3 regions of the Staphylococcus sp. SUC_1.2 genome follow, and region 1 is predicted to be linked to each of the others. Evidence: riboswitches for the same ligand, from Rfam matches in the RefSeq annotation. Region 1 holds a riboswitch; each other region holds the start of a gene.

Region 1 (10,671 bases):
CTATTGGAAGTTAACAACCCTTTAAATACAGGTCCGCGTGCTAACACTTTAACGCCTTTCGCATGGATGTCATTCAATAATTGTTCTGGACGATTATCAATTAAATTAAATTGTGACATAATTGTCTCGATTTCACTATGTTTTAAATAATAATCAATAACATTTGGGCGTATTGAAGAAATACCATATGCCTTAATGATACCTTCTTGCTTTAATTCATTAAATGCACTAATCGTTTCATCCAATGGATCATCTATTGTACCACCATGCAATTGATATAGATCTATATGATTTAGTCCTAATCGTTTTAATGATCCCTTTACACTTTCTTTAATATATTTCTTAGAAGGGTCCCATGTTGTACCTCCATCTTCAGTAGGGCGATTTCCAACTTTTGTTCCAATTACAATATCATCACGATTTTGATATTTTTTTAAAGCTTTGCCCACAATTTCTTCATTAGTCCCTTTATCATAAATATCAGCAGTATCAAAATAAGTGATACCACTTTCGATTGCTTTTTCAATGATAGGTTCAGCATTAGCATACTCTGTACCTAAACTCATACAACCTAACCCTAATTCTGAAATTTCGATGCCACTCTTTAAAATATTCTTTTGCATGTCCAATCTCCTTTCGATACACTTTAGGTAACGCATTCATCTTACCAATTTATATAATGAATTAAAAGGGACGTGAATTTAATGGAATTTAATGAAAAGACGTTTGATAGAACAGTAATTTATAATGGCAAAATTATAGATTTAGAAATTCATGATGTGGAGTTGCCTGATGGCAATACATCCAGAAGGGAATTAGTCTACCATAACGGTGCAGTGGCAGTCTGTGCAATAACGTCTAATGACGAAGTATTACTTGTTAAGCAATTTCGTAAACCAGTTGAAAAAGCTTTGTTAGAAATACCCGCTGGAAAATTAGAACAATATGAAGTTCGTGAAGAGGCTGCCAAACGAGAATTAGAAGAAGAAACAGGTTATGTGGCAAATAATTTAAAATTTATAACAGACATGTATGGTTGTCCTGGATTCACTAATGAAAAACTCACTATATACTTCAGCAATAATCTAAGCGAAGGGCAACTTAACCTAGATGAAGATGAATTTGTTGAATTGCATAAAGTACCGATTTCAGATATAAAAGCATTGCTTGATAATCATGAAATAGAAGATGCTAAAACCATAATTGGTTTACAATATATATTACTAAATTATAATCATTCTAATTAAGTGCTGTAAATCTCTTGCATTTAATTGAAAATATTGGTAGTTTAGTAATTGAAATATTTTCAATTTAAAATGATTATAATTATTGATAGAGGAGTGTCGCTCCCATGGAAGAACGATTAAATCGAGTTAAACAACAATTACAACAATCTTCATATAAATTAACACCACAAAGAGAAGCCACAGTACGAGTTCTAATTGAAAATGAAAAGGATCACCTAAGCGCGGAAGATGTTTATTTAAAAGTGAAAGACAAAGCACCTGAAATAGGACTAGCCACTGTTTATAGAACATTAGAACTTTTAGCTGAAATAAAAGTAGTTGACAAAATTAATTTTGGTGATGGTGTTGCACGCTTTGATTTAAGAAAAGAGGGTGCTAAACACTTCCATCACCATTTAGTGTGTATGGAATGTGGTAAAGTTGATGAAATTCATGAAGACTTATTACCTCAAGTTGAAGAAAGAGTAGAAACAGAATATAACTTTAAAATTCTTGATCACAGATTAACTTTTCACGGCGTTTGCGCTGAATGCCAAGCTAAAGGAAAATAGATTAACTAATAGGCTAGGACAATTTTAAATCATTGTCTTAGTCTTTCTTAATACTATTACATGAAAATGATTTGAGTTTATTCAAATAGAGGTGTTGTCATGGAAACAATTATCGAGGAATATTTAAAATTTATACAAATTGAAAAAGGGTTAAGTGAAAATACGATTGGCGCTTATCGCAGAGATTTGAAAAAATATCAATTATATATGCAAGAACAAAAAATTGCTCATATTGATTTTATAGATAGACAAACAATACAAGAATGCCTTGGTTCTCTAATAGATCAAGGTGCTTCCGCAAAATCCATTGCAAGATTTATTTCAACAATACGTAGTTTTCATCAATTTGCTTTACGCGAAAAATATGCTGCTAAAGATCCTACCGTTTTAATTGAAACACCTAAGTACGAGAAAAAACTTCCAGATGTTTTAGATGTTGAAGAAGTAATTCAGTTACTAGAAACACCGGATTTAACTAAAAATAATGGGTATCGCGATCGTACAATTTTAGAGTTATTATACGCAACAGGCATGCGTGTTACTGAATTAATACAAATCGAGATAGATGATGTCAACTTAATTATGGGATTTGTTAAAGTTTTCGGTAAAGGGAACAAAGAGAGAATCATTCCATTAGGTGACACTGTCATTGAATATTTAGATACTTATATCAATAATGTTAGATCTCAATTACTTAAAAAAACGGTAACGAATGTACTGTTTTTGAACTTGCATGGTCGACCTTTGACACGTCAAGGTATATGGAAGCTAATTAAACAATATGGTTTAAGAGCGAATATTAATAAAACTTTGACCCCACACACATTAAGACACTCGTTTGCTACACATTTACTAGAAAATGGCGCAGATTTACGAGCAGTTCAGGAGATGTTAGGTCATTCTGATATTTCTACCACTCAGTTATATACACATGTTTCTAAAACTCAAATCAGACAGATGTATAACCAATTTCATCCAAGAGCCTAGTACACAAATAAATACTCTTAAATTGGGAGTGGATTAAGAGTACTTTCATAAAAGTTTCCAAAAGATATTTTATAATTAATGTAAGTAGAGCTACACTACATTTTATTTTAAATCTTTTCCACTCCTAATATTTTGTTTTTTAATCATCGCTTGATGTCTTGCACTGATTACATCACTTCTATCTCGATTTTTATGATGATTAACTATATATTCATCTTGAGTTGAAAGTGTTGTAAATTTGTAATCTGGATAAGTATTAATAATCTGTTTTTCAAAAACATTATTTACCGGTATGTATACAGGTTTAAATGATTTTGAATCTTCAATGGATTTAATTTGACTTAAAATTAATATTTTATAATCTTGCTCATTAAGTTGCAACAACGCTTTATCCCTTGCTTTTTCAAACGTGCTCAATGACTTTTTCAAAGTTACAAGTGCACCTTTTGTATTACCTCTTCTATAATGATACATAGCAGTTGAAAATAAAATTAAACTCACTATGCCATCCTTTTTAGAAAAATTTATATTTGATTTCCATGCTTCTTCCAAAATATCATGACATAAGAAATAATGTTGCTGTTTGTGAAAATAATAATAAAAATCGATTAAGGCTCTGTCCAATCCATCTCATCCTTAATTTAATGTTTGTATTATTCATGCTATAATATTTTAGTAAATTATGCACGATAGAGATTCAAAATGAGGACGATTAATATGTATGAAGTAAAATTAGATGCCTTTAATGGCCCGTTAGATTTGCTACTCCACTTAATTCAAAAATATGAAATTGATATTTATGATATACCAATGAAATCATTAACAGAACAATATATGCAATATGTCCACGCTATGAAGCAACTAGAAATTAATGTAGCTAGTGAATATTTAGTTATGGCTTCAGAGCTATTAATGATAAAAAGTAAATTATTACTCCCTCAACATGATGTAGACGATAATCTTGAAGAAGATCCACGTGAAGATTTGGTAGGTCGATTAATTGAATATCAAAATTATAAAGAATACACACAATTGTTAACTGAGAAAAAAGAAGAGCGAGAGCACTATTTTACTAAACACCCAACTGACTTATCCCATCTTGAGAAAAACGTCACATGGGATGAATGCCAAACCTTAGATTTAACGGATTTAATTGTTGCTTATCAACGTGTTAAAAGCAGATTAGCTCTTAATAAGCCTAAGACAGTTGAAATAATTAAAGAAAGCTTCACTATTCAACAAGCTACTGAAAAGGTAACGACACAATTAAGGCATCATACATCTTTTAACTTCTTCAGTTTATTTACTTTTAGCGAGCCAATAGAACAGGTGGTTACTCACTTTTTAGCTATATTGGAAATGTCTAAATCAGGAGTAATCAACATTGAACAGGTTAGAAGTTTTGATGATATACGTATCATTAGAGGAGTGAATTTTAATATTGGATAAACACGGAATCATAGAATCATTACTATACACAGCTGGGGATGAAGGGCTTGACGAAAAACAGTTATTAGAAATTCTCGAGATTAATCAAGCTAAACTATCTGAATTAATTTCATCATACACCTCTAGTGGTTTAATAATTCAAAAATTTGGTTCAACATATATTTTAACTTCAAAAAAAGAAGCTTCACCTTATATTGAACAATTAATTGAACAAAAATCTAATATGAAATTATCTCAAGCCGCAATGGAAACATTATCAATTATTGCATATAATCAGCCATTGAGTCGTAGTGACATAGAATTAATTAGAGGAATTAATTCTGATGGTGCAGTTAGAACATTAATTGCACGTGGATTAATTGAAGCTAAAGATGTAGAAAATTCTCGTAGTCATGCTTTACAAACAACGGATTTGTTTTTAAATGTATTTGGAATAGAAAAAATTGAGGATTTACCAACAACTGAAGAAGATGAAGAAGAAATGGATGATTTCTTTAGTAATTTAGTGAATCAAAAAGGAGATACAAAATGAGTAAAGAATTAGAAAGGCTTCAAAAACGAATTGCTAATAGTGGATACACATCACGAAGAAAAGCTGAAACTTTAATTACCGAAGGCAAAGTTAAAGTTAATGGGCAAACCGTTACTGAATTAGGTACTAAAGTAAAAAGTTCTGATACAGTTGAGGTTGAAGGAATTAAAATTGAACAAGAAGACAAAATGTATATTTTGTTCTATAAACCAACTCAAGTTATTACAAGTGTGTCTGACGATAGAGGACGAACTGTAGTTACTGACTACTTTAAAGATTTAGAGACAAGAATTTATCCTGTTGGTAGATTAGACTATGATACATCAGGATTATTGTTACTTACTAATGATGGTGAATTTACAAACTTAATGACTCACCCAAGATATCATATTCAAAAAAAATATGTGGCTAAATTAAAAGGTTACCTCATGAGAGAAGAAGTTAAAGCTTTAGAAAATGGGATTGAACTTGAAGATGGTTTTACGCAACCAGCTCAAGTCAAAGTAAAAAAGCAAGATAAAGATAAAAATATTACACTTGTAGAAATCACTATTAGTGAAGGACGAAATCGACAAGTTCGTCGTATGTTCGAGCATTTTGGACATCAAGTTGATAAATTAACAAGAATTGAGTTCGGCAACTTGAACCTTAAAGGATTAAATGCAGGTGAGGGCAGAGTACTGACACCTCATGAAGTTAAAGTACTAAGACATATGGCAGAAAATGGAAAATAAATGAAGTATATTTTACAATAGCAAGAGAAATTAAATGATATTAATTTCTCTTGCTATTTTTTTCACAAAGTTAACTTTAAAGTAAAGCTTTCAATCATGCTGTATGCTATAATAATGAGTGTATTGAGCATGTGTAGGAGGTATAAACAAAATGACAAATGAAATATTAATTGTAGACGATGAGGATAGAATCAGAAGATTATTAAAACTATACCTAAAGAGAGAATCGTTTACGATTCATGAAGCAAGTAATGGCAAAGAAGCTTATAATCTTGCTATAGAAAATGACTATGCGTGCATACTTTTAGACTTGATGTTACCAGAAATGGATGGTATTGAAGTAGCATCCAAGTTACGTGAACATAAAGACACACCTATTATTATGCTTACAGCTAAAGGCGAAGAAACGAATAGGGTAGAAGGATTTGAGTCTGGTGCAGATGATTATATCGTCAAACCATTCTCACCAAGAGAGGTTGTTTTAAGAGTAAAAGCATTATTACGTAGAACGCAATCTTCTAAACCTGAACAAAGTGAACCTCATGCAAGAGATGTTATTGAATTTAATCATTTAATTATTGATAATGATGCGCATCGTGTATTAGCAGATAACCAACAAGTTAATTTAACTCCTAAAGAGTACGAATTACTTATTTATTTAGCTAAGACACCTAATAAAGTGTTTGATCGTGAACAACTTTTAAAAGAAGTATGGCATTATGAATTTTATGGTGATTTAAGAACAGTAGACACTCATGTTAAACGCCTGCGTGAGAAACTAAATCGTGTATCAGAAGATGCTGCACATATGATTCAAACTGTTTGGGGTGTTGGTTACAAATTCGAGGTAAAGTCTAATGACGAACCGACTAAATAGTGTGGTAATAAAACTGTGGTTAACTATACTTTTTATAGTAACGACAGTTTTAATTTTATTAAGTGCGGCATTAATTACTTTTATACAATACTACTACACACAACAAACTGAAAATGCTATAAGAGAAGATGCGTCTAGAATCAGCCACTTAGTTGAACAAGCTGATAATAAAACTTTAGCCATAGAACACAGCCAACAATTAATAGATGGATCAGGTGGCGTTATTATAATGGCTAATAAGTCTTCAAGTATTAAAAGTTCAAATAGCAATACTAAAGACAAAATGCTTGAAGAGATACACAAGAATTCGCAATTCCAACGCGTCTTTTCTCAAGGAAAGTCTACCACTCAAAATATAACAATAAGTAATAATGGTAATTCCCATTCTTATATTTTGTTAGGCTATCCTATGAAAGCTCAAGAAAATGCAAATTCAAAATATAGTGCAGTATTCATTTATCAAGATTTAAAGTCTATTGAAGATACTAATAATGCAATTACCATTATCATTTTAATCACCGCCATTATATTTATCGCTGTTTCAACAGTATTTGCATTCTTTTTATCAAATAGAATTACTAAACCTTTACGACAACTTAGAACTCAAGCTATTAATATTTCTAAAGGTGATTATTCAAAACAGACAAGTGTCTCAACTAAAGATGAGATAGGCGAATTATCACATACGTTTAATAATATGAGTTCTGAAATACAAGAGAATATAGAGGCACTTTCAACTCAAAAAAATATAAGAGATAGTTTGATTAATTCTATGATTGAAGGTGTATTGGGTCTAAATGATAAGAGGGAAGTTATTCTTTCAAATAAAATGGCTGACGATATTATTAAATCAATAGACAAAACTGTATATAAAGAAATTGAAAAGCAAATTGAAGCTACATTTGTTTCAAAAGACACCGAATTCCAAGAATATGAGATTAACAATAAATATTACGTCATTATCATGAGTTATGTAGAGAGAATTCAACAAGATGGCCGTAGTGGAATTGTAGTCATTATAAGAGATATGACTAATGAACATAATTTAGATCAGATGAAGAAAGATTTCATTGCCAATGTTTCACATGAATTACGTACACCTATTTCGTTATTACAAGGTTACACTGAATCAATTGTAGATGGTATTGTCACTGAACCAGAAGAAATTCGAGATTCTTTATCAATTGTATTAGATGAAACGAAACGTTTAAATCGATTAGTAAATGAATTATTAAATGTGGCTCGCATGGATGCAGAGGGTTTAACTGTTAATAAAGAAAAACAACCTATTAAACCTTTACTATCTAAAATGCAAATGAAATATAGACAACAGGCTGAGGATTTAGAATTGAATATGTCATTAGAACCAAACATCGATGATGAATTGTGGGAATACGATGCCGATCGCATAGACCAAGTTCTAACAAATTTAATTGACAATGCCACACGTTATACTCAACCAGGTGATTCAATATCAATTACAACAACTACGGATGATTCCTATCAAACGTTGTACATTAAAGATACTGGTAGTGGCATATCTCCAGAGCATCTTGAACTCGTATTCGACAGATTTTATAAAGTAGAGGCTTCAAGAACTAGAGGTAAACAGGGAACTGGTTTAGGACTATTTATCTGTAAAATGATAATCGAAGAACATGGTGGTACTATTAAAGTTGAAAGTAAAGTAAACAAAGGTACAACATTCATAATTAAGTTACCAAAGCCTAAAAATTAATATGCCTATTAATATGTTTATTTTAACTAAGAGCAAACATCATCAACTTAAGAATGGTGTATTGCTCTTTTTTAAATAAGTCTAAGCACCATTATTGCGCAATGCTTTCATATAAGGTAATATAAAAATTAAATTAATCAATTATATAATTCATCTTCGGGGTAGGGTGCAATTCCCAACCGGCAGTAAATTAAGCCTGCGACCCGCTTCTTTGAAGTGGCTGATTCAGTGGAAATCTGAAGCCGACAGTATAGTCTGGATGGAAGAAGATGGAGGTTTTTTTGTTGTGCAAAATTATCTCCTATTCTATGTAAGATGAATGGAAGGAGAAAATTAAATATGCAACAAAACAAACGTCTTATCACTATTAGCATGTTAAGTGCCATAGCGTTTATTTTAACATTCATTAAATTTCCGCTACCTTTTTTACCACCATACTTAACATTAGACTTTAGTGATGTTCCAACTTTATTAGCAACATTTCTTTTAGGTCCCGTTGCTGGTATTTTAGTAGCACTTATCAAAAATATACTTAATTTTTTATTCAATATGGGAGATCCGGTTGGTCCAGTTGCCAATTTTTTAGCAGGTGTTAGTTTCTTGTTATCCGCTTATTATGTAACTAAGCGTCAGGGAGATACACCACGTTCATTGGTTGTGGGGCTAGCAATAGGTACTATAGTGATGACTATCGTACTTAGTATACTGAATTACTTTGTTTTACTTCCATTATATGGAATGATTTTTAATTTAGGTGATGTCTTTAATAATCTAAAAATTATCATTTTATCAGGTGTTATACCTTTCAATATTATAAAAGGTATCGTGATTTCAATTATATTTGCGCTTTTATACAGAAGATTAAAACGCGTATTATCATAAAAAACCTCCTAATGTTGAACTTATTATTCAACATTAGGAGGTTTCATTATTGATTCACTCATAATAAGTGACTATTCAAATTTAAGAGCATCACCATCAAATGGTTCTTCTTCAATCTTAATTGAATCAGTTGGACAACCTTCAAGTGCATCTTCCATATCTTCATATAATTCTTCTGGTACTTCTGCAGTACCTTGATTATCATCAAGGATTACGAAAGCAATACCTTCGTCGTCATAATCGTAAATGTCAGGTGCGGCAGCACCACATGCTCCACAAGCAATACATGTATCCATATCAACGATTGTATACTTTGCCAAATTCTTCGCCTCCTTTGATAAAAATGCTACACTAGTATAACAAATGTTTAATAACACTTCGATTAATTTATTTACTATTCTATTAGTTATATAAAGTGAGGATTCATTAATGCATTCAATTATTACATATGCATCAAATCATTCATTCGATTATAAAACCAATAAAAGTATTTATAACATTTTGAATGGAAAAAAATCACATCAAACATTTTTTGATGCATGTTCCCAACAACTTTTATCATTATATCATAGTTTACCTAAATTAAAATATCCGTCTTTTGAGCGATTTTTAGATACCTATGATAATCAAAATACTGACATTTCAATACATCCAAGATATACATACGATAGTATGATTCAAACTTTTAGTTGTATTCAATTACTAATACAAACTATAACCCATTTTAAAAACAACCACTTGAACTTTATACCAATTACACAACAAATAACTGTTCAAAGTAGAGTGAAACAAATCTATTCAAAAATACTGGAACAAAATTTAGTTGATGATTTTGAAAAAGAAATCGAGCAAATCTTTCATTTTATTGATGAAAAATGTAGTAACAACTGTTTAATCCATTATTACCTACAAGGTTATGAAGAACCTATGTATACGCGACAGCAGGTTTCATTAATAGAAGGTATACCTGTAACTAAGTTATTTGTACTTGAACTCAATAATTTAGTGCAGATGATGTTCGCATTAGAAAATGATAAACAATTTCCTATATTAACTCAAACCATCATATTACCGACTTTGTTAAATAAAACGACAATTACGTATCATCAATTACTCAAAGGGCTTTCTATGGATGAGGTTGCAGTGACCCAAAATGTTAAAATTAACACAATCGAAGATCACGTTCTTGAATTATTTATAAAAGGATATTTTTCAGAATACCAAACCTTTGTTAATGGCCCACAAACAAGTGAATTTATAGCATTTTATGATCAAAACAGAGGACAAAGATTAAAATTATATAAAGAAGAATTTGATCGATTAACTTATTTTCAAATTAAATTGTTAATAGTCGGTATTGAAAGAGGTGAATTGATTGCTTGAAGAAAAATTGAAAGAATGGTTCGGATTCTCATCATTTAATCCTGGTCAAAAAGAAATAATCGAAAGTGTAGTTAATAAGAAAGATACTCTAGGTATTCTTCCTACGGGGAGTGGTAAAAGCTTATGTTACCAAATGCCAACCTATATGAAAGGAAAGCCAACATTAATAATATCTCCCTTAATTTCTCTTATGGATGACCAAGTGATGCAATTGAAAGCTCAAGGTGAGAAATTTGTTACTTCTATTCATTCAGGCATGGATGAAAATGAAAAACAACAAAATATAAATTC
Region 2 (10,671 bases), on a different contig from region 1:
TTAACGTATTGATCCATCTCTTTTAATGTCATAGGCCCCTTTTCCCATAACGTTAATAAAATAAGTACTTCTTCTTTATTTAAATGATACTTCTCATAAATAATTCTAAATATAGAATCTATATCCTTCAATAATTTCTCTAATTTCAATACCATAGATACCGTTTCTTTTTTTTGTAATTTCATAATTCATTCCCCTTGATCTCTCATATTATGTATAATAACTATAATTCAATTTATTATTAAGTTTATACGATTTGGTATTTTTTAATAATATATCAACTATATTTTTTAAATCAATATTTATATTATAATTCTAATACTAAATTCATACAATTTATAAAAAGTAATTGATAGTTATAATTCTACTTATATTGTAATTTTAGCTCATTTATAATATTATAACCATAATTTTGATATAGAATAGGCTCGTAGATATCTGTCTTCTACGAGCTATTCTTTATAGATTTTTAAAGATTATCTTATACTTCCTCAATATCTTCTTCTTGTACAATAAATCCCATTGTATTTACGCTATTATTCAAGAAAGTTAATATATATCTCATGACTTGATCTCGTTCAGGTTCATTGTGAATCTCATGATAAAACCCTTTCCACGCTTTAAAATAAAATTCATCTGCAAGAAATTGTTGTTTTAAAATATCTATTGAAGATGTTTCTAAAATTTTATCTTCGGTACCATACATTAATAAAGTGGGTAACGGTTTGATATCTTTAATATGTTGTGATGTGTCTTTCATCGTTTCATTAATAATGTTAAACCATTTGTAAGATACTTTCTTTAACATCAATCCGTCATGATTTGTCTCATTAATCACTTCTGAATTACGAGTTAAATCTTCATAATCTATTCCTAATTTAAATTGTGTACCTTTTGAGCTCTTTCCAATATTAGATATAAACATATTTTTTCGTGTTTTATAATTTTTCTTAAATTCAAGCATTGGAGAGAGTAGTAATATGCCCTCAATAGGTAGTTCAGTCTTTTCAAGTAAATTGAGAATAATTAAACCACCTAATCCAACACCCATAACAAATGTTGGTAATTTATATTCGTTTGCAATTTTTATCCATTCAACTAACTGTTCATGGTAAATTTCAAAACGTTGTAGTTGACCTCTGTTAGCTCGTGAAGTTTGACCTTGTCCAGGTAAATCACCCATAATTACGTGATAACCATTACGTCTCAACATCGTAATCACATACGCATATCTACCAGTATGTTCTAACATATTATGTACTATGATGATTACGCCTTTAGCGTCATGTTCTGTTTCCCACTTCCACATATTTTTGAATCCTCTCTAATTGAATGTTTATCAAATGTATTATATCAAATTATACCTTTAATTGTTGTTAAACAGTATATAGATTCTCTTAATTTATGACTAATGAATTTAAACGTATTTTACCTCCTAAATGTAAACGCTTTCTTAAACGATGTATTCATGCTAAACTTGTTATAGAGATAGATACGAGTGGGATGGAGGAATAGATATGTCTTTATTCAGAGATTTTTTCATAACATTATCAAATATTACATATTTAAATGAAATGGCTAAAAAAATCGGACCTACCATGGGGGCTAATAGAGTTGTTGCGGGTAATACTATAGAACAACTCATTGATACGATTGAACGTTTAAACGCTAAACATATTGATGTTACTGTAGATAATCTTGGAGAATTTGTTAATACTAAAGCAGCAGCGACTCAAGCTAAAAATGAAATTCTTGAGATAATGGAAGCTATTAATAAATATCAAGTGAGTGCACATATGTCGGTGAAAGTGAGTTCATTAGGCGGTGAATTTGATACTGAGTTAGCCTATCAAAATTTAAGAGACATTTTATTAAAGGCTAATACCTATGATAATATGCATATTAATATTGATATGGAAAAATATAACAGCTTATCACAAACATTACAGATTTTAGACAGGTTAAAAGGAGAATTTAGAAATGTCGGTACAGTTATTCAAGGATACCTTTATGATGCAGAGAAATTAATTGATAAGTACCCAGAATTACGATTAAGACTGGTCAAAGGCGCTTATAAAGAAAAGGATACGATTGCTTATCAAAGTAAAAAAGATATAGATAAAAATTATATAAATATTATTGAAAAACGTTTACTTAATGCCAAAAACTTTACGTCAATTGCAACACATGATGATAAAATCATTAACCATGTTAAACAATTTGTCAAAGATCATCATATTGAAAAAAGCACTTTTGAATTTCAAATGTTGTATGGTTTTCGTAATGAATTAGCAGAAGAGATTGCTAGACAAGGATATCACTTTACCGTTTATGTTCCATATGGCAATGACTGGTTTGCTTATTTCATGCGTCGCCTGGCTGAGAGACCTCAAAATCTTTCCCTTGCCTATCAAGAATTTATTTCAACAGAAGCACTAAAAAAAATTGGCTTAGTTAGTGGACTAGCTTTAGGAACACTTACATTAGTATCTAGTATTGTGAAATTACTAAAACGTTGAAATACAGAGCGTCTCGATAATCCTTAAAATTATCGAGACGCTCTACATTAATTAAAACTGTTTAAGTAAGTTTGCCATTTCAATTGCACTTACTGCCGCTTCTGCACCTTTATTACCTGCTTTCGTACCCGCTCTTTCAACTGCTTGTTCAATACTTTCAGTTGTTAAAACACCGAAAATAACTGGTGTATTCGTAACATCATTTGCTTTTGATACGCCTTTAGCAACTTCATTACAAACATAGTCATAATGAGATGTTGCACCTCTAATGACACAACCTAAAGTAATCACTGCATCATAATCATTTTTTTGCGCTAATTTTTTAGCAACAAGTGGAATTTCAAATGCACCTGGTACATACGCAACATCAATGTTATCTTCATCTACACCATGTCTTACTAATGTATCTTTCGCTCCATCTAATAAACGATTGGTAATAAAATCATTAAATCTACTCACTACTATTGCAACTTTTAAATTTGTACCGACTAATTTACCTTCAAAATTCATTCTAAATTCCTCCTAAATAAGATGTCCCATTTTCAATTTTTTTGTTTCCATATAATGATGATTATGTTCCGTTTCTGGCACAATAATTTCTGTACGATCTGCAACTTTTATACCATAATCTTCCAAGCCTTCAAATTTCTTAGGATTATTACTTAATAAATTAACTTGTTGAACATTAAAATATTTAAGAATTTGAGCAGCTATATGATAATCTCTTAAGTCTTCATCAAAACCTAATGCTAAGTTTGCAGTAACCGTATCATGTCCTTGCTCAATTAATTCATAAGCTTTTAGTTTATTCATTAAACCAATGCCTCTACCCTCTTGTGGTAAATAAATAATTAATCCACCATGATCATTTATATATTTCATTGATGCTTCTAATTGAGCGCCACAATCACATCGTTGACTGTGGAAAATATCACCTGTTAAACAAGCAGAATGTAGTCTTACATTTTCAGTTGTACGTGGTTCTCCTTTGCCAAGTACAACAATATCTTCATGTGTATATTGAGATTGAAAACCATACATTTTAAAATCACCAATATCCGTTGGCATTTTTACAGTTGCTTTAAGTTCAATACCTTCGCTTTCTTGTTTGCGACGATAATTAATTAAACTTTCAATTGTAATCATTTTTAATTGATGACGCTCTTTAAATTGTTGTAATTCATTACCTTTTGCCATCGTACCATCGTCATTCATTATCTCACATATAACTCCAGCAGGTGCAGCACCAGTTAATTTAGCTAAATCTACAGCAGCCTCCGTATGTCCTGGTCTAACTAATACACCTTTTTCTTTAGACACTAAAGGAAATAAATGTCCTGGTTTATGGAAACTTTCTGGTTTAGAATCAGGATTAATTAACGCTTTCGCTGTTGCTGTACGATCAAATGCACTAATTCCTGTAGTAGTAGAGATATGATCGATACTTACAGTGAAATTTGTACCGTATTCATCTGTATTACCATCAACCATAGTTTTAAGATTTAGACGTTCAGCAATCTGTGAACTTATAGGAGCACAAATTAATCCACGCGCTTCTTTGGCCATATAATTAATGGTATCATCTTTCATCCATTGAGTGACTGCAATTAAGTCACCTTCATTTTCACGATCTTCATCATCTACTACAATAATACTATCGCCATTTCTTAATGCTTCTAACGCTTCTTCAATGCTATCGAATTTCATTTAAGCCCCTCCTAAAAACCATATGCTTTTAATTTATCAACTGATAAATCAGATTTATTTTTACCAACTATACTTTCAACATATTTAAATAATACATCTGTTTCAAGATGAACTTCATCGCCCATTTTTTTATTAGAAAGAATCGTTGAACGTCTTGTTTCAGGAATAAGATGGATATCAAAACTATGTTGATGCAAGTCAAAAATTGTTAAACTTACGCCATCAACAGTAATAGAACCTTGCTTAACCATTTGGTTGATGACCGAGTCCGATGCCTTAATAGATACAATGCGTGAATTAGGCGTTTCTCTGATATTTATAATTGTTCCTTTTGCATCTACATGACCTAATACAAAATGTCCTCCGAAACGTCCACTACCTGACATTGCACGTTCAAGATTGACTTCATCATTTTCTTTAATATTAGCTAAATAGGTTTTATTTTCAGTACCTTTAATCACTTGGACAGAAAATTGATTTTGTTTAAAATCAATGACTGTTAAACACGCACCATTTACGCTTATAGAATCACCAATATGCATATCTTCTATAATTTTTTGACATGAAATATCTAATGTCCTTACGGATTGTTGAGTGCGAATACGCTTTACAGTACCTATTTCTTCAACGATACCTGTAAACATTTATCTTCACTTCTTTCGCAATGTCATTTTAATATTTTGTTGAATAGACTCGGTAGAAATCACTTCAAATTGTGCCGCATTAGCTAAATCAATGACATTATCAGTTTGATAAAATTGATTTTTTCCAATACCGCCTATTATTTTCGGGGCATAATAAATAATAAGATGGTCTAAATAATTAGATTGGAGAAATTCTGAAGTTATATGAGGTCCAGCTTCTACTAATAATCTGCCAACACCTCTTTGATATATATCAGTTAAAATAGATTTTAAATTACATGTTTCTAAATATATTATTTTTATATGATGACTTGGACTTTTTAGTTCATGATTTTCAGTATAAATCCAAATTTCACTTAATTGATCGTGAAATATCTGTTTTGAATAATCAATTTGACCTCGCTTAGATAGTATGATTCTTATTGGATGTTTACCATCTTGAATACGTGTTGTATATTGTGGATTATCCGCTTCAAGCGTTCCATTACCAGTTAATACTGCATCATGAGTATGTCTTAAACGATATACATCTTGTTTTACAGCTTTATTCGTAATCCACTGACTTTGTCCACTATCAGTCGCTTGTTTACCATCTAACGAAGTCGAGACTTTTACTGTAATTTCAGGGATTTTATGTTGTTTTGCTTTGAAGAAATCTTCATACAAAGCAAAAGCTTCTTCTGAATATTGATATTCAACTTCAATACCTGCCTTTTCAAGAATGATATCTCCCTCAGAAGATAACGTCGTATCTTTTACAGCATAAATCACTTTACTAAGCCCATGTTCAATAATTTTATTCACACAAGGTGGTGTTGACCCATAATGTGTACAGGGTTCAAGAGAAATATAAATGGTGCCGCCTTTTGCTTTATCTTGTGCCATATCTAAAGCCTGAACTTCCGCATGTTTCTCTCCTTGCTTTAAATGTGCACCTAATCCCACAATACGCCCATCCTTCACAACAACTGAGCCAACAGGAGGATTAACTCCAGTTTGTCCCTTCACCATTTGTGCTAATTGAATTGCATATTTCATAAATTCACTCAATTTATCACCTCTAAAAAAACCCCATACCTGTTTCACAGGCATAGGGCATGTATATACTTAAATAAGCGTACTACAATTTTTATATTGTGCATGCTTATACATCATTCAGTAATGATGTGATTGATTCTTTCTCCCATCCAGACTTTTACTGTCGGCTCTAGAGTCTCACTAGATCAGCCACTTAATAAATTAAGATTAAGTGGGTCGCAGGCTTAATTACTGCCGGTTGGGAATTACACCCTGCCCCGAAAGAATACGTATGAAATTGTGATTAAATTTGAGTCATCGTAGTTTAGTACTACATATATCATCTTACATTTATTTTTGGAAAATTACAAATAAAGAATTTCAATTTGATTTTTAAATTTAACTCTTAAAGAGATATTTATTCATTATTGTGTAAAGCATTATACTGTATGATCAAATTCTTTTCGAATTTCATATAAATAATCCACTGCACTTACCGCTTGATTAACAATCATTTTTACTCCATTCCGCAATTTATTTACTCCATTAGTGATTTGTCCAATAGCAATCATATTATTTAAAGTACCATATCTTGGACTAATCACCTGATTTGTTTCTGGGATAATTTGTATTCCACCCATAGGATGGGCTTGAACAATTTGTCGATTTTGAAGATTTAAGATAAATTGATCATCTTCATCTAAATCTTTTAAATGTGTTTTAGAACCTGTTGCATTAATAATAATATGATGTGGATACCATTGTTCATCATTTTTAAATTTTAAATTAAATAATCCATTTTTATGTACCACATTTTCTAAATCCTTTCTAATCACTAATGAACCATCTTTTATTAATTGCTTGATGAGTTTTGCAGTTCTTGGAGGCATAGGGTTTGAGTTAAGTTGAATAATTTTAGTGAAACGTTTATCGAATTCAATTTGATCTTGACGACTAAAACTATTCCAAATCCAATTTAAATTTTCTTTGACATTCTCTATTAATGTTTGGAATATACCTATCTCATCTGGATGTTCTAAATCATAATTTAAATCTTTAATCGTATCTCCTGTTCGGCGGTGAACCAATTTCTGTAAATCAATACCATTTAAATCACACTCTTCTTTAAATAAATCGAATGCTTTCTCTAATGGCACATTTCCAAAGTACTTATTTTTAATATCATTAAATTTAGATTTTGTTAAACATTGAAACTCAATTTTTTTCATGTTTCCTCTTACGCTAGGCAATTGAGCAGAACGACTCGTCATTGTGATAGGTAGTTTAGGATGATGAAACGCTACATAACGCACTACATCTAAACTAGCTAATCCTGTTCCAATAATAGCAATATCATCAGATTCTTGTACATCATCTAAAGTATTATATGTAGGGTAAGGAGTTTGAATATAACCTTTTATACCTTTTAAATAATAAGGATCGTGATATGATAAAGTACCTATAGTTAAAAATATGTAATCATATACTTGACAATGCTTCATATCTTTAGACGTACAGACATAATATTTCAATGTGGTTTCATCTATATTTGAATTAATGAAGACTTCTTGTACTGGTTGTTTAATGACTGTAAGGTTATCATATAATGTCTCATAATTTGATAAGTATGATTTCATATAATGGCCAAAAACAAATCTTGGTAAATACTTTGGATTTTTAAACGTAAAATCAGATTGTGTTTGATACCATTTCCAAAACTCTTCATCATCATCTAAATTTAAACTCATCTTTTTAGTGGGTAAGTTAATTAATAATTGACTACTATCATTTTGAAAAGGAACACCCTGTCCCATATTAAATTCATTATCGTAGACATCGACTTTTAATTGCTTAAAGTCTTTATGTTTAACGAGTTGTCTAAGTACACTTACACCTGCTGTACCCATGCCTATAATTGCTACTCGCATATTTAACATCATCCTTTTATATATTTGTATTATGTTGAATATTATCATATTATACCAATACGATTCTCGACTTCAAAATGTTTCACTATTAACACGATGATCCATTTCAAAACATAAATAATCATGTGTAACTATGTTAAAATTTAGATATTGAGGTGACTAAACAATGAAATTTTTATTAAAAACATTAATTGTTTTTATCATTGGATTTACTTGGGCTTCAAGAAAAAACAAAGCTGAATAAATAAAAAAACCAACATCATCTAATTAAAGATAATGTTGGTTTTTATTTTGATTATTGATGTTTTTGATCATCTTTATAAACATATAGCTTGAAGTATTTACCTTCTGTTTTCATTTCTTTATAGAAATCAGCAATAATTTCCGCATTACTTTCAGCCCATTTAATATCAGTCGCATATTGATGTTCACCAGGATTCATAGGATTCCATCTCATGCTATATAATGTATTTTGATCATCGTGAGATAGGAAGTGTTTATGAATAAAGTCTGCGCCACCTTTAATTGCTTTCTCTGGTGTATCCCAACCATGTTTTTTCGCATATTCAGCACCTGTTTTGATTGGATCTTCATCTAAAGCTCCAACGCCATAAAAATTATAATATTTTTTACCATCAATATTTACACCATTCGCAAGTTCACTTTTTACTGAACCTGTTTCTAATAATGCATGAGAAATTAAATAGACTTCATTAACATGTTTTTCTTTTGCAGCATTTACAAAAGCATCAGTATGTTTCAATAATGTAGGTCGATCGAACAACATACGTTTGATACGATTTTTATCAATACCTTGATATTTAGATAAATCTAAAAATTGATATTTTTGTTTATCATCATCGATAAATTTACTACTATCCATTGCACCTTTAATTTCACTTGCTGATGCATCTCTCCATGCATTATTGTTTTTATTCGATACTTGTTGACTTGTATAGTTATCTATTTGTTTTGCAGCAGCTTTATCAAGCGTGACGTTCACATGTTGAACTTTCTCTACTTCATTTACTTTTTTGAAAAATATCTGATCAGAAATCATTGAGAAAAAAATGAAGCCAGCTGCTACTAAAATAATAAGTAACCCTATTAGGCCTATAATAGAACCTTTTCTGTGCTTTGTCATATTCACACCTCTTAGGTTAATGTTGTAATTTCATTTATAGAAAAGTCATCTATGATAATAAATTCTAACATTTTTAATTCTCATAAACAATTTTATAATTATAATGTTACATATTCATAAAATAAAAGTAACAAAATTGAAATTTAATAAAAAATAAAAAGTAATGAAATACTCAACATTTCATTACTCAATGATTTTTATCTATTAAATAAATATAGTTATTTGTAGTAAGGTTAACATATTTAATTATTCGTTATTTCTTTTATAATCCATCATAATAAAACTGACAGCTTGCGATCTATTCTTATAATAATATTGATTTAAATCAATTGTCCCTTCAATATCACCATCACGATACATCATTTCATTTGTAAAATTATTTATCATTACAAATTCAGAACGATCTCTAATGACGTCTAAATCATCATGTCTTGCAAAAAAGTGCTCAAGATTTAAATGTGCGTAATCCAACTTCATACCTCCTATATTTTATTGTACAAATGTCGAATATTAATCTTACAAACTTGTTAAAGCCATATATCATCCAATCCAACGATTCTATGTTTACTATTTAACACCTATTTATTAAATTAAGCAAATGAAAATTCACGATACCTCATGTAGAATTTATACATCCGGAAATATTGTTTATGTACATAACTAAGGAGAAAGAATAACTATTTCAGATTTTAGTTCATTACACATAAAATATCATAAAATGATTCATCATTTGTTAAGACAATACCGTATCACTTATAATTATGATGAATTTTATCAATTATTATTAATAAAATTGTGGGAAATCTCCAAAATTTATAACCCATCTTCTTCTGTATCTTTATCCTCTTTTATTTATCAGCGATTAAAGTTTTATCTTATTGATCTTTTTAGAAAGGAGCAATTGAAGATTGACTGCTTAGATATTGCAGCGTTAAATCATTCTTTAACTTATACATTGAAAGATGAATCTTTTTTTAATGATTTCAAATATATTTTAAATTCAAATGAATATCAATGGCTGATATATTATCTTCGTGGATACAAACAATATGAAATCGCTAAAAAGATGAATGTCTCAGACACTACAATTAAAAAATATAAATCTTTTGCCCGTATCAAACTTCAGCAATATTATTTAGAAGGTGATTGGCATGTTACCTCATAATACTTTCGATTTGTTATACATTCAAACTTTAGAAGGTTCCACAATTCAGACTAAATGTTGTTTTAAAACATATGATATGATTCTACCCTTTCATATTAAAAAGATTGTCATATACTATCTAGAACAATTTAATAAATCATATACACAACAACTTAAATTAGCTAAACGCTTATTATCTATCAATAAACTAGTTCCTATTTATATTTCTAAAGACGTCATTTTATTTCCAATCAAACATCAACGTGCACCCATACAAATATATTTTAATGCGCAACGTATTATTGGATTAACGTCTTCTCAAAATAAAACCATTATTACCTTTGATAATTCAGCTCAATGCGTAGTGGATGAGCCTTACATTTTAGTTTATAAAAAATGGCAAGAAAGTATTCTATTAGCCTATTTAATTAATAAGACGACTTCTTTTCATTAAACTTATATTCAAGTAATCTTTTAGTAAACAAAGCAGTCACAAATCTTATGAGATACAAACTGACAACCAAACTAATAATGGCAAAAACTAAGATTAATACAAGATAGATTAGAC
Region 3 (10,671 bases), on a different contig from region 1:
AAAAAATAGAGTAGCATTAAATACACCAAAAGCAGTTGAAATTTCAAAAGATACTTTTACAATTCAACAAGCTACTGAAGTGGTTGCTAAACATTTAGAGAAACAAACAGCATTTAACTTCTTTAGTTTATTTAACTTTAATGAACCTGTGAGTAAAGTCGTTACACATTTCTTAGCAATATTAGAAATGGCTAAAGCAGGTCTTATTAATATAGAACAGTCAAATAACTTTGAAGACATCAATATCATTAGAGGAGTGAACTATGCGATTGGATAACCTTGGAATTATAGAGTCCTTATTATTTACTGTAGGCGATGAAGGACTGGAAGCACGTCAGCTTGCAGATATTTTAAAAATGGATTTAGATGAACTTGATCAATTAATTTCGACGTATCATTCAAAAGGTCTTGAAATACAAAGATATGGTTCCATTTATATGTTAACCTCCAAAAAAGAGTGTGCACCTTTTATCGAAGTACTAGTGAAGCAAAAAGCAAACATGAAATTATCTCAAGCTGCTATGGAGACACTATCAATTATTGCTTATAATCAACCATTAACTAGAAGTGATATCGAAATAACAAGAGGTATCAATTCTGATGGTGCAGTGAGAACATTAATTGCTAGAGGACTTATTGAAGCAAAAGACATGGAGAATTCGCGGAGTCATTTACTCATGACTACTGATTTATTTTTAAATGTTTTTGGAATGAAATCAATAGAAGAATTACCATCTACTGAAGAAGATAACGAAGAGATTGAGACTTTCTTTAGTACACTTACAGATCAAAAGGAGAAATAAAATGAATAAAGATTTAGAAAGACTTCAAAAACGAATTGCTAACAGTGGATATACCTCTCGAAGAAAGGCAGAAACTTTAATCACTGAAGGTAAAGTGAAAGTAAATGGTCAAGTAGTTACAGAACTTGGAACGAAAGTTAAATCTTCAGACACTGTTGAAGTTGAAGGAATTAAAATTGAGCAAGAAGATAAAATTTATATTCTTTTCTATAAACCAACGCAAGTTATTACTAGTGTTTCAGATGATAGAGGTAGAACGGTTGTAACAGATTATTTTAAAGATTTAGAAGCAAGAATTTATCCAGTTGGACGATTAGACTATGATACTTCAGGGTTATTATTACTTACAAATGATGGTGAATTTACTAATCTAATGACTCATCCCAGATATCATATTCAAAAAAAATATGTTGCAAAATTAAAAGGGTATTTAATGAGAGAAGAAGTTAAAGCATTAGAACAAGGAATTGAATTAGAGGATGGTTTTACACAACCTGCTCAAGTTAAAATAAAAAATCAAAATAAAGAAAAAAATACGACACTGGTTGAAATAACTATTAGCGAAGGTAGAAATAGACAAGTTAGACGTATGTTCGAACATTTTAATCACACCGTCGATAAATTAATACGAATCGAATTTGGAAATCTTAATTTAAAAGGATTAAATGCAGGTGAAGGTAGAGTATTAACACCTCATGAGGTGAAAATATTAAGACATATGGCTGAAAATGGTAATTAATTCGAAATAACTTAACAATACAAAGTATTTTCTCAATTACAATGTGTATTCTTTTTTTATTTATTCACTGTAATAATAAATCATAGGTTCTACATTAAAAAAGATATTTTGATATTTTTTTCACAAAGTCAATTGAATAGAAAGCTTTAATATAGTGAATATGCTATAATTAAAACGGTATAGCGCATGTGTAGGAGGTATATTGTAATGACGAATGAAATATTAATTGTAGACGATGAAGATAGAATCAGAAGATTATTAAAACTTTACTTAGAAAGAGAATCGTTTACTATCCATGAAGCAAGTGATGGTAAAGAAGCATATGAACTTGCTATGGAAAATGACTATGCGTGCATTCTTTTAGATTTAATGTTGCCTGAAATGGATGGTATTGAAATGTCGTCAAAATTACGTGAGCATAAAGATACGCCTATTATTATGCTTACAGCTAAGGGCGAAGAAACTAATCGTGTGGAAGGGTTCGAATCAGGTGCAGATGATTATATAGTGAAGCCTTTCTCTCCCCGAGAAGTCGTATTAAGAGTGAAAGCATTACTACGTAGAACTCAAACATCTAAACCAGAACAAAGCGAACCACATGCAAGAGATGTCATTGAGTTTAATCATCTTATTATCGATAATGATGCGCATCGTGTATTAGCGGATCAACAACAAGTGAATTTAACTCCAAAAGAATATGAGTTATTAATATACTTAGCAAAAACACCTAATAAAGTATTTGATCGTGAACAACTATTAAAAGAAGTTTGGCATTATGAATTTTATGGTGATTTAAGAACTGTAGACACACATGTTAAACGATTAAGAGAAAAATTAAATCGAGTTTCTGAAGAAGCAGCACATATGATTCAAACCGTTTGGGGTGTCGGTTACAAATTTGAGGTCAATACAAATGATGAATCGTCTAAATAGTGTTGTTATAAAACTGTGGTTAACTATAATATTTATAGTAACGACAGTTTTAATTTTATTAAGTGCAGCATTAATTACATTTATTCAATATTATTACACCCAACAAACAGAAAATGCTATAAGAGAAGATGCTTCAAGGATTAGTCATCTTGTTGAAAAAGCTGATAACAAGTCACTTGCCATACAACATAGTCAGGCATTAATTGATGGTACAGGTGGCGTTATTATTATGTCTAATAAAAATATGTCAGCAGAAAAATCTTATAATCTGATTAAAAAAAGAATGTTAAAAGAAATTCAAAACAACGACAACTTTAATAAAGTATTTAATACAGGGAAATCTGCCACACAAAATGTCACAATAAGTGAAAAAGGGGCCTCTCATTCTTATATTCTTTTAGGATACCCGATGCAATCTCAAGATCGTAAACATGCTAAGTTTAGTGGCGTATTTATATATCAAGATTTAAAAACAATTGAAGATACTAATAATGCAATTACCATTATTATTTTAATTACTGCTATTGTATTTTTTATTGTTTCAACGATTTTTGCGTTCTTTTTATCTAATCGTATCACTAAACCACTTAGAAAATTAAGTACACAGGCAATCAATGTATCAAATGGAGATTACTCTCAAAAAACAACAGTAAATACAAAAGATGAAATTGGTGAACTTTCTTATACTTTTAATAATATGAGTCATAAAATTCAAGAACACATTGAAGCTTTATCTACTCAAAAAAATATTCGTGATCGTTTATTTAATTCTATGATTGAAGGTGTAGTGGGTTTAAATGATAAAAGTGAAATTATTTTATCTAACAAAATGGCAGACCAAATACTACCGACAATTGATGAATCTATTTATTCAGAAATTAAAAATCAAATTAATGCCACTTTTCATTCAAAAGGCACAGAGTTTAATGAATATGCAATAAACTCTAAGTATTATGTATTTATAATGAGTTATATTGATCGTATTCAACAAGATGGTCGTAGTGGAATTGTAATCATCATAAGAGATATGACAAATGAACATAATCTTGATCAAATGAAAAAAGATTTTATCGCAAACGTATCCCATGAACTCCGTACACCGATTTCGTTATTACAAGGTTATACTGAATCGATAGTTGATGGCATTGTAACAGAACCTAACGAAATCAAAGAATCACTATCAATTGTATTAGATGAAACAAAACGACTTAATCGCCTTGTCAACGAGCTTTTAAATGTTGCAAGAATGGATGCGGAAGGATTAACCATTAATAAAGAAATACAGCCCATAATGCCATTATTACGCAAAATACAACTTAAATACCGTCAACAAGCACAAGATTTAGAACTAAACATAGACTTGTTACCAAATATTAATGAAGATGATTTATGGAATTACGATGCTGATCGAATTGATCAAGTACTCACAAACTTAATTGATAATGCAACACGCTATACACACCCTGGAGATTCAATTACGATTACTGCTAATAAAGATAGTCAGTATCAAATTTTAAATATAAACGACACAGGTAGCGGTATTGCTCTTGAACATCTTGATCATGTATTTGATCGTTTTTATAAAGTAGAAGCTTCTAGAACTAGGGGTAAACAAGGAACTGGTTTAGGATTATTTATTAGTAAGATGATTATTCAAGAGCATGGCGGAATTATTTCTGTAGAAAGTACAGTGAATAAAGGCACAACCTTTATTATTAAATTACCTAAACCTTCTATAGATTCTAAATAATTAACTTTCAACAAAATAGGATTAAATATCCAAATTTTTTGAGATTATGTTCTTCAAAGTTAAAGATAAAACTTTGAAGAGCATTTTTATATCTATAGTTTTTTAAATATAATATTTCATGTCATATTAATTTAAAATCAGTCGATGAAACTGATGAAACATATCTCTCATTTTTATAAATAAACAGACACATTGCAATGAAAGATTTATTCGTGTAATATAAATTTTAAATGATAAATTCAATAATTCATCTTCGGGGTAGGGTGTAATTCCCAACCGGCAGTAATTTGAGCCTGCGACCCGCTTCAATAAAAGTGGCTGATTCAGTGTAAATCTGAAGCCGACAGTATAGTCTGGATGGGAGAAGGTGGAGGTTTTTTGTTGTGTAAACGTATCCTCCAATTCTTAGTAAGATGAATGGAAGGAGAAAACTGAATATGCAACAAAATAAACGTTTAATTACCATAAGTATGTTGAGTGCAATTGCATTCATATTAACATTTTTGAAATTTCCGTTACCATTTTTGCCTCCATACTTAACATTAGATTTTAGTGATGTACCGACTTTATTAGCTACTTTTATTTTTGGTCCTTTATCTGGTCTTCTTGTAGCATTAATTAAAAATATATTAAATTTCTTATTTAATATTGGCGATCCTGTTGGGCCTGTGGCAAATTTTTTAGCTGGAGCTAGTTTTTTACTAACAGCTTATTTTGTTAGTCATCGTAAACAATATTCATCTCGTCGTTCACTAATTATAGGATTAGTTGCCGGTACTATTGCAATGACTATCGTTTTAAGTATTTTAAATTATTTTGTCTTACTACCTTTATATGGTATGATATTTAATCTTGGTGATGTGTTTACTAATTTAAAAGTAATCATTTTATCTGGTATTATTCCTTTTAATATTATTAAAGGATGTGTCATATCGATCATTTTTATCTTGCTATATCGCCGTTTAAAAAAAGTATTGAAATAAAATTAAAACCTCCGATGACTTCTAAGTAGGAATCATTGGAGGTTTTATATTATAATTATGGTAATACAATTTTATTTACAGATTTATTCAAATTTTAAGGCATCTCCATCAAAAGGCTCTTCTTCAATTTTAATTGAATCAGTTGGACAGCCTTCAAGAGCATCTTCCATATCTTCATATAATTCTTCTGGTACTTCTGCAGTACCTTGATTATCGTCAAGGATTACGAAAGCAATACCTTCGTCATCATAATCGTAAATATCTGGTGCAGCAGCGCCACAAGCACCACAAGCAATACATGTATCCATATCAACGATTGTGTACTTTGCCATTTTATTCGCCTCCTTTGATAAAAATGCTACACTAGTCATAATAAATAATTTTATTATATTCTAGATATAAAAGTTCTATAAAAGAGGAGTTCACTCATGCAAGAAATGATTAGTTATGTTAAACATCACTCATTCAATTATAAAACTAATAAAAGTATATATAATATTTTAAGTGGAAAAAAGTCACATCAAACGTTTTTTGATGCGAGCTCTCAACAACTTTTATCATTATATCATAGTTTACCTAAATTAAAATATCAGACATTTGAACGACTTTTGAATAAAAATGATATAAAAGAATTAAATATCAAGGTGCATCCTCGGTTCACTTATGACAGTCTTAATAATACTTTTAAATGTATTCAATTATTAATTCAGACGATATCTCAATATCTCCATCATCAACTTAAATTCGTACCAATGAACCAACAAGTTATTATTCAAAATAAAGTTAAAAAGATTTATGGAACTATTATTAAAAATGATTTAATAAAAGATTTTGAAAATGAAGTGACTGATTTATTTCAAGCAATCAGTTTAAATAATAATAATAAGTGCTACCTTCATTATTATTTGCATGGTTATGATGAGCCTATGTATACAAGACAACAGGTAAGTTTGATTGAGAATATTTCTATTTCAAAATTATATACATTAGAATTGAATAATTTAGTCACCTTAGGAAGTGAAATTGAAAATAAACAACGTTATCCTATATTGTCTGAATGTATTATTCTTTCATCATTATTAAATAAAACATCTATTACTCAACAATATCTTCATCAAGGTTTGAGTTTAAATGAAATTGCAATTGCACAGAATGTTAAACTCAATACAATAGAAGATCATATTTTAGAATTATTTATTAAAGGCTATGAGAAAAATTACGAAAATTACGTAGAGAAAAAAGATGTTTTTCAATTTACTCAATACTATACAGAGCATAAAGGAGAAAGATTAAAAATATATAAACAAGAGTTTGACCATTTATCATACTTTGAAATTAAACTCATGATTGTTGGGATAGAAAGAGGTGAAATCAATGTTAGAGAACAATCTTAAACAATGGTTTGGACATGAAAGTTTTCACCCAGGTCAGAAAGAAGTTATAGAAAGTGTGTTACAAGGCAATCATACACTTGGTGTTTTGCCAACAGGTAGTGGGAAAAGTCTGTGTTACCAATTTCCAACTTATATGCAACAAAAACCTACTCTTATTATTTCACCGCTAATTTCTTTAATGGACGATCAAGTGATACAACTTAAATCTCAAGGTGAACGAAAGGTTGTATGTATTCATTCAGGTATGGATGAACAAGAAAAGAAGGAAAATATCAATTTATTAAATCAAAGTCGTTTTATATTTCTAAGTCCTGAATTTATTCTTCAATCTCATCATTTCAATTTAATTAAAAACATCCCATTTGGTTTAGTAGTATTAGATGAAGCGCATTGCTTATCAGAATGGGGATATGATTTCAGACCGCATTACGCACTTATCGGTCAAATCACTCATCATTTTAAATTAGCGACTATTTTAGCATTAACTGCTACTGCACCGCCACATTTAACAAGTGATTTAGAACATATTTTAAAAGTTAAATTAAACACTATACAAACTACTATGAATCGTAAAAATATTTCGTTATCACATTTTAATTTCAAGGATGACGACGAAAAAATAGAATGGTTATTGAAATTTATTGAATCTTCAGGTCCCACAATTATTTATGTATCATCTAAGAAAATATGCTTACAACTCGCAAAACTCATTTATCAACATGGATATTTAACTGGTATTTATCATGGGGATTTAACTTATCAAGAACGTCAAACTGTTCAAAATCAATTTATTAATAATTTTATTCCAGTTATTGTAGCTACTAGTGCTTTTGGAATGGGGGTTAATAAAAAAGACATTCGGACTGTGATTCATTTTCATTTATCATCTAGTCCTTCAAATTATTTACAAGAAATTGGAAGAGCTGGGAGAGATGGAAAACAAAGTCAAGCGATTAGTCTATATCAACCAGACGATGCTTATATTCTAGAGACGTTACTATTTAATGATGCTATCGTAACAGAAGATGTCGAAACTTTTGAGCTAGGCGCATTCCTTCCACCTAATAAAGAAGAAATTTTAACAGTATTACACCAAAATTATACATTTAAAGAATTGAAACACATTTTTAAAACCTCATATATACGTAAACAAGCTGGTTATCAAAGAATTATAGGTTATACTCGTATAGATCAATGTAGAAGAAAATTTTTATTGGAATTTTTTGGAGAATCTCCTAATCAACCTAATGAATGTTGTGACAATGATTCAGATTTAAGTAAAATTGAGTGTTACAACAGAAAAAAAGTTAAAAGACAATTTACTTTCAATGAAAAAATTAAAAATTTATTTAGAGTTTAGTGACTTTACTTTACTAAAATATTTTATACAGGATATAATTAAATTACATAGTGATTTATAAGAAATTTAAAAATGATACATATTTATGCATTACTTGGGTATAAATAATGTGACAATTAAAATAAGAAAAAGAGAGGATGTTGACTATGTCTAGAGATAATTTTAAGGATGATTTTGAAAAAAATCGACAATCGATAGATTCAAACGATCAATTCGATCGTGTAAATAATGAAACTAACGATGAAATAGACAATTTTAACAATGAAACCGATCAACAGTTTCCACCAAGAAATGCACAAAGACGACAAAGAAGAAGAAACCAATCTTCTAGTCGTAACAAAAAATTTAATGATCAGGTTAATGATTATGAAGAAGGTTCATTAGATGACCGTTATGATGAGGAGACATTTGACAAAGTACATAACGATAATAATTCTCATCATAATCACGAGAATGATGAGAATAATCAACGTTCCGATGTAGATGAGCGTTATGATGAACATAATCGTCATTCTAATCATCGTCTTGAGGACGATAGTTATGAAAATGATGATAATAGTGATGATAGAATGAATAGTGATCATCGTCGTCATCGTGATTTTGATCAAGATAACGATAGACATGAAGCTCATCATTCAAAAATCGGAAAAGACGCAACAATTGCTGGAGGAGCTGCTGCTACAGGAGCTGTTGGAGCAAAAGCATCACGTAATAAAAAACGTAAAAATAATCGTCATGATGATGAAAATTATAGAGATAATGAAAATAGAAGCGTTCAACATAACAGCGAAGATAATAATGAACTAGATAATAAACATCACAGAAAAAAAGGTAATAAAGGCAAAAAAGCTGCTGCAGTTGGTGCTGGCACAGCTGGAGCAGGTGCTGCTGGTGCTGCCGCTTCTAAACATAAACAACATGATGAACATAACAATCTAAATCATCATGATGCTGATAAACATCGTGAATACGAAGATAATGATGGTTTCCAAGCACATAACGGTAATAAAAAACGTGGTTTAATGGGAATTTTACTTCCACTCATAGCTTTATTACTTATTTTAGCTGCTCTAGCTATTTTTATTGGCATGTATCTTAACAATGACCATAAAGAAAAAAACAATAACACTGCAGATAATAAAACAGAACAAACTGAGAACAAAGATAACGCTAAAGACAAAGCTACAAATGAAAAAGACCAATCAAATGAAAAAGTAGCAACAAAAGAAGATAAATCAAGCGAATCAGATAATAGCACTAAAAAAGATAGTAATGAGTCAAATGAAGTAGCTACAACAGAAAACAGTACATCAAACAATAATAATGATAAAAATTCTACTGAAAGTGCAACATCTGAAAATGATAACAATAAATCAAATGTATATAACAATTCATCAAGTTCAGACAATAACTCAAATTCTCAATCAACTCAAAATAGCACACAATCAAGTAATAGTGCTGGCCAACAAACTCACGTAGTATCTGGTAATGATAATTTATATCGTATTGCAATTCAATACTATGGTGAAGGTACAGTTGAAAATGTAAATAAATTAAAACGAGCTAACGGCTTAACTAGTAATAATATTGTAAATGGTCAAAAATTAGTTATTCCTCAATAATATCTGAATGTATTAAAAAAGGTACACCTAAAATGGTGTATCTTTTTTATGTTCATTTGAAGATAAGTAAATAACAATGTAAATATTTTTATTTAGAAATATATCTGTAAACTGATATAATATGTTAGTGATTAAAGGAGGCCATTAAACATGCAAACAATTGAAAGTATTATTATTGGTGGAGGCCCATGTGGTTTAAGTGCAGCAATTGAGCAAAAGAAAAAAGGCATAGAAACACTAGTAATTGAAAAAGGTAACATTGTAGATGCCATTTATCATTATCCTACGCATCAAACTTTTTTCTCTTCTAGCGATAAATTAAGTATTGGAGATGTGCCATTTATTGTAGAGGAAAGTAAACCTCGTCGTAACCAAGCACTTGTCTATTATAGAGAAGTAGTAAGATTTCATCAGTTGAATGTACATCCTTTTGAGGAAGTATTAACAGTTAAAAAAATTGGAAATAAATTTACAATTACAACAACTAAAGACGTGTATGAATGTAAATTTTTAACAGTTGCGACTGGTTATTATGGTCAACATAATACTTTAGATGTTAAAGGTGCGGATTTATCTAAGGTTAAACATTACTTTAAAGAAGCACATCCATACTTCAATCAAGATGTCGTGGTTATTGGAGGTAAGAATTCTGCAGTAGATGCAGCTTTGGAATTGGAAAAGGCTGGGGCAAATGTGACTGTATTGTATCGTGGAGATCGATATTCAGCAGCAATTAAACCTTGGATTTTGCCAAACTTTGAATCTTTAGTTAACCATGAAAAAATCGATATGGAATTTGATGCAAATGTTACTGAAATCACTCAACATTCAGTAACTTATGAAAAAAATGGTGAAACAGTAACAATACCAAATGACTTTGTTTTTGCAATGATTGGTTATCATCCAGACTATGAGTTTTTACAATCTATTGGTATAGATATTCATACTAATGAATTTGGAACAGCTCCAATTTATAATAAAGAAACGTATGAAACAAATGTGGAAAACTGTTATATTGCTGGTGTTATAGCAGCTGGTAATGATAATAATTCAATTTTCATTGAAAACGGTAAATATCATGGTGGCA

The links. Region 1 has a riboswitch for FMN ahead of NR218_RS07620 (ECF transporter S component). Riboswitches for the same ligand answer to the same signal wherever they lie in the genome.
Region 2: linked by a shared signal. The riboswitch ahead of ribD (bifunctional diaminohydroxyphosphoribosylaminopyrimidine deaminase/5-amino-6-(5-phosphoribosylamino)uracil reductase RibD) and the one ahead of NR218_RS07620 (ECF transporter S component) in region 1 are both predicted to bind FMN.
Region 3: linked by a shared signal. The riboswitch ahead of NR218_RS00045 (ECF transporter S component) and the one ahead of NR218_RS07620 (ECF transporter S component) in region 1 are both predicted to bind FMN.

Annotation. Positions count from the first base shown of each region.
Region 1 covers NZ_JANJPM010000018.1:38,473-49,143, forward strand. The annotation lists gene NR218_RS07570 (aldo/keto reductase) at 1-623, opposite strand, end outside; gene NR218_RS07575 (NUDIX domain-containing protein) at 705-1,247, shown strand; gene NR218_RS07580 (Fur family transcriptional regulator) at 1,352-1,798, shown strand; gene xerD (site-specific tyrosine recombinase XerD) at 1,898-2,785, shown strand; gene NR218_RS07590 (DUF309 domain-containing protein) at 2,888-3,409, opposite strand; gene NR218_RS07595 (segregation and condensation protein A) at 3,503-4,234, shown strand; gene scpB (SMC-Scp complex subunit ScpB) at 4,227-4,766, shown strand; gene NR218_RS07605 (pseudouridine synthase) at 4,763-5,500, shown strand; gene NR218_RS07610 (response regulator) at 5,652-6,377, shown strand; gene NR218_RS07615 (ATP-binding protein) at 6,358-8,115, shown strand; FMN riboswitch at 8,264-8,390, shown strand; gene NR218_RS07620 (ECF transporter S component) at 8,455-8,997, shown strand; gene NR218_RS07625 (ferredoxin) at 9,069-9,317, opposite strand; gene NR218_RS07630 (helix-turn-helix domain-containing protein) at 9,427-10,380, shown strand; gene NR218_RS07635 (RecQ family ATP-dependent DNA helicase) at 10,373-10,671, shown strand, end outside.
Region 2 covers NZ_JANJPM010000023.1:9,375-20,045, forward strand. The annotation lists gene NR218_RS08725 (transcriptional regulator, SarA/Rot family) at 1-185, opposite strand, end outside; gene NR218_RS08730 (alpha/beta fold hydrolase) at 482-1,309, opposite strand; gene NR218_RS08735 (proline dehydrogenase family protein) at 1,518-2,519, shown strand; gene ribE (6,7-dimethyl-8-ribityllumazine synthase) at 2,571-3,029, opposite strand; gene NR218_RS08745 (bifunctional 3,4-dihydroxy-2-butanone-4-phosphate synthase/GTP cyclohydrolase II) at 3,042-4,226, opposite strand; gene ribE (riboflavin synthase) at 4,238-4,870, opposite strand; gene ribD (bifunctional diaminohydroxyphosphoribosylaminopyrimidine deaminase/5-amino-6-(5-phosphoribosylamino)uracil reductase RibD) at 4,877-5,920, opposite strand; FMN riboswitch at 6,042-6,177, opposite strand; gene NR218_RS08760 (FAD/NAD(P)-binding protein) at 6,328-7,815, opposite strand; gene NR218_RS08765 (N-acetylglucosaminidase) at 8,111-8,959, opposite strand; gene NR218_RS08770 (hypothetical protein) at 9,206-9,430, opposite strand; gene NR218_RS08775 (sigma-70 family RNA polymerase sigma factor) at 9,639-10,124, shown strand; gene NR218_RS08780 (competence protein ComK) at 10,111-10,557, shown strand; gene NR218_RS08785 (membrane protein) at 10,532-10,671, opposite strand, start outside.
Region 3 covers NZ_JANJPM010000001.1:3,302-13,972, reverse strand. The annotation lists gene NR218_RS00070 (segregation and condensation protein A) at 1-277, shown strand, start outside; gene scpB (SMC-Scp complex subunit ScpB) at 270-803, shown strand; gene NR218_RS00060 (pseudouridine synthase) at 805-1,542, shown strand; gene NR218_RS00055 (response regulator) at 1,750-2,475, shown strand; gene NR218_RS00050 (ATP-binding protein) at 2,459-4,225, shown strand; FMN riboswitch at 4,471-4,598, shown strand; gene NR218_RS00045 (ECF transporter S component) at 4,663-5,208, shown strand; gene NR218_RS00040 (ferredoxin) at 5,292-5,540, opposite strand; gene NR218_RS00035 (helix-turn-helix domain-containing protein) at 5,637-6,602, shown strand; gene NR218_RS00030 (RecQ family ATP-dependent DNA helicase) at 6,583-7,962, shown strand; gene ebpS (elastin-binding protein EbpS) at 8,109-9,584, shown strand; gene ypdA (bacillithiol disulfide reductase YpdA) at 9,735-10,671, shown strand, end outside.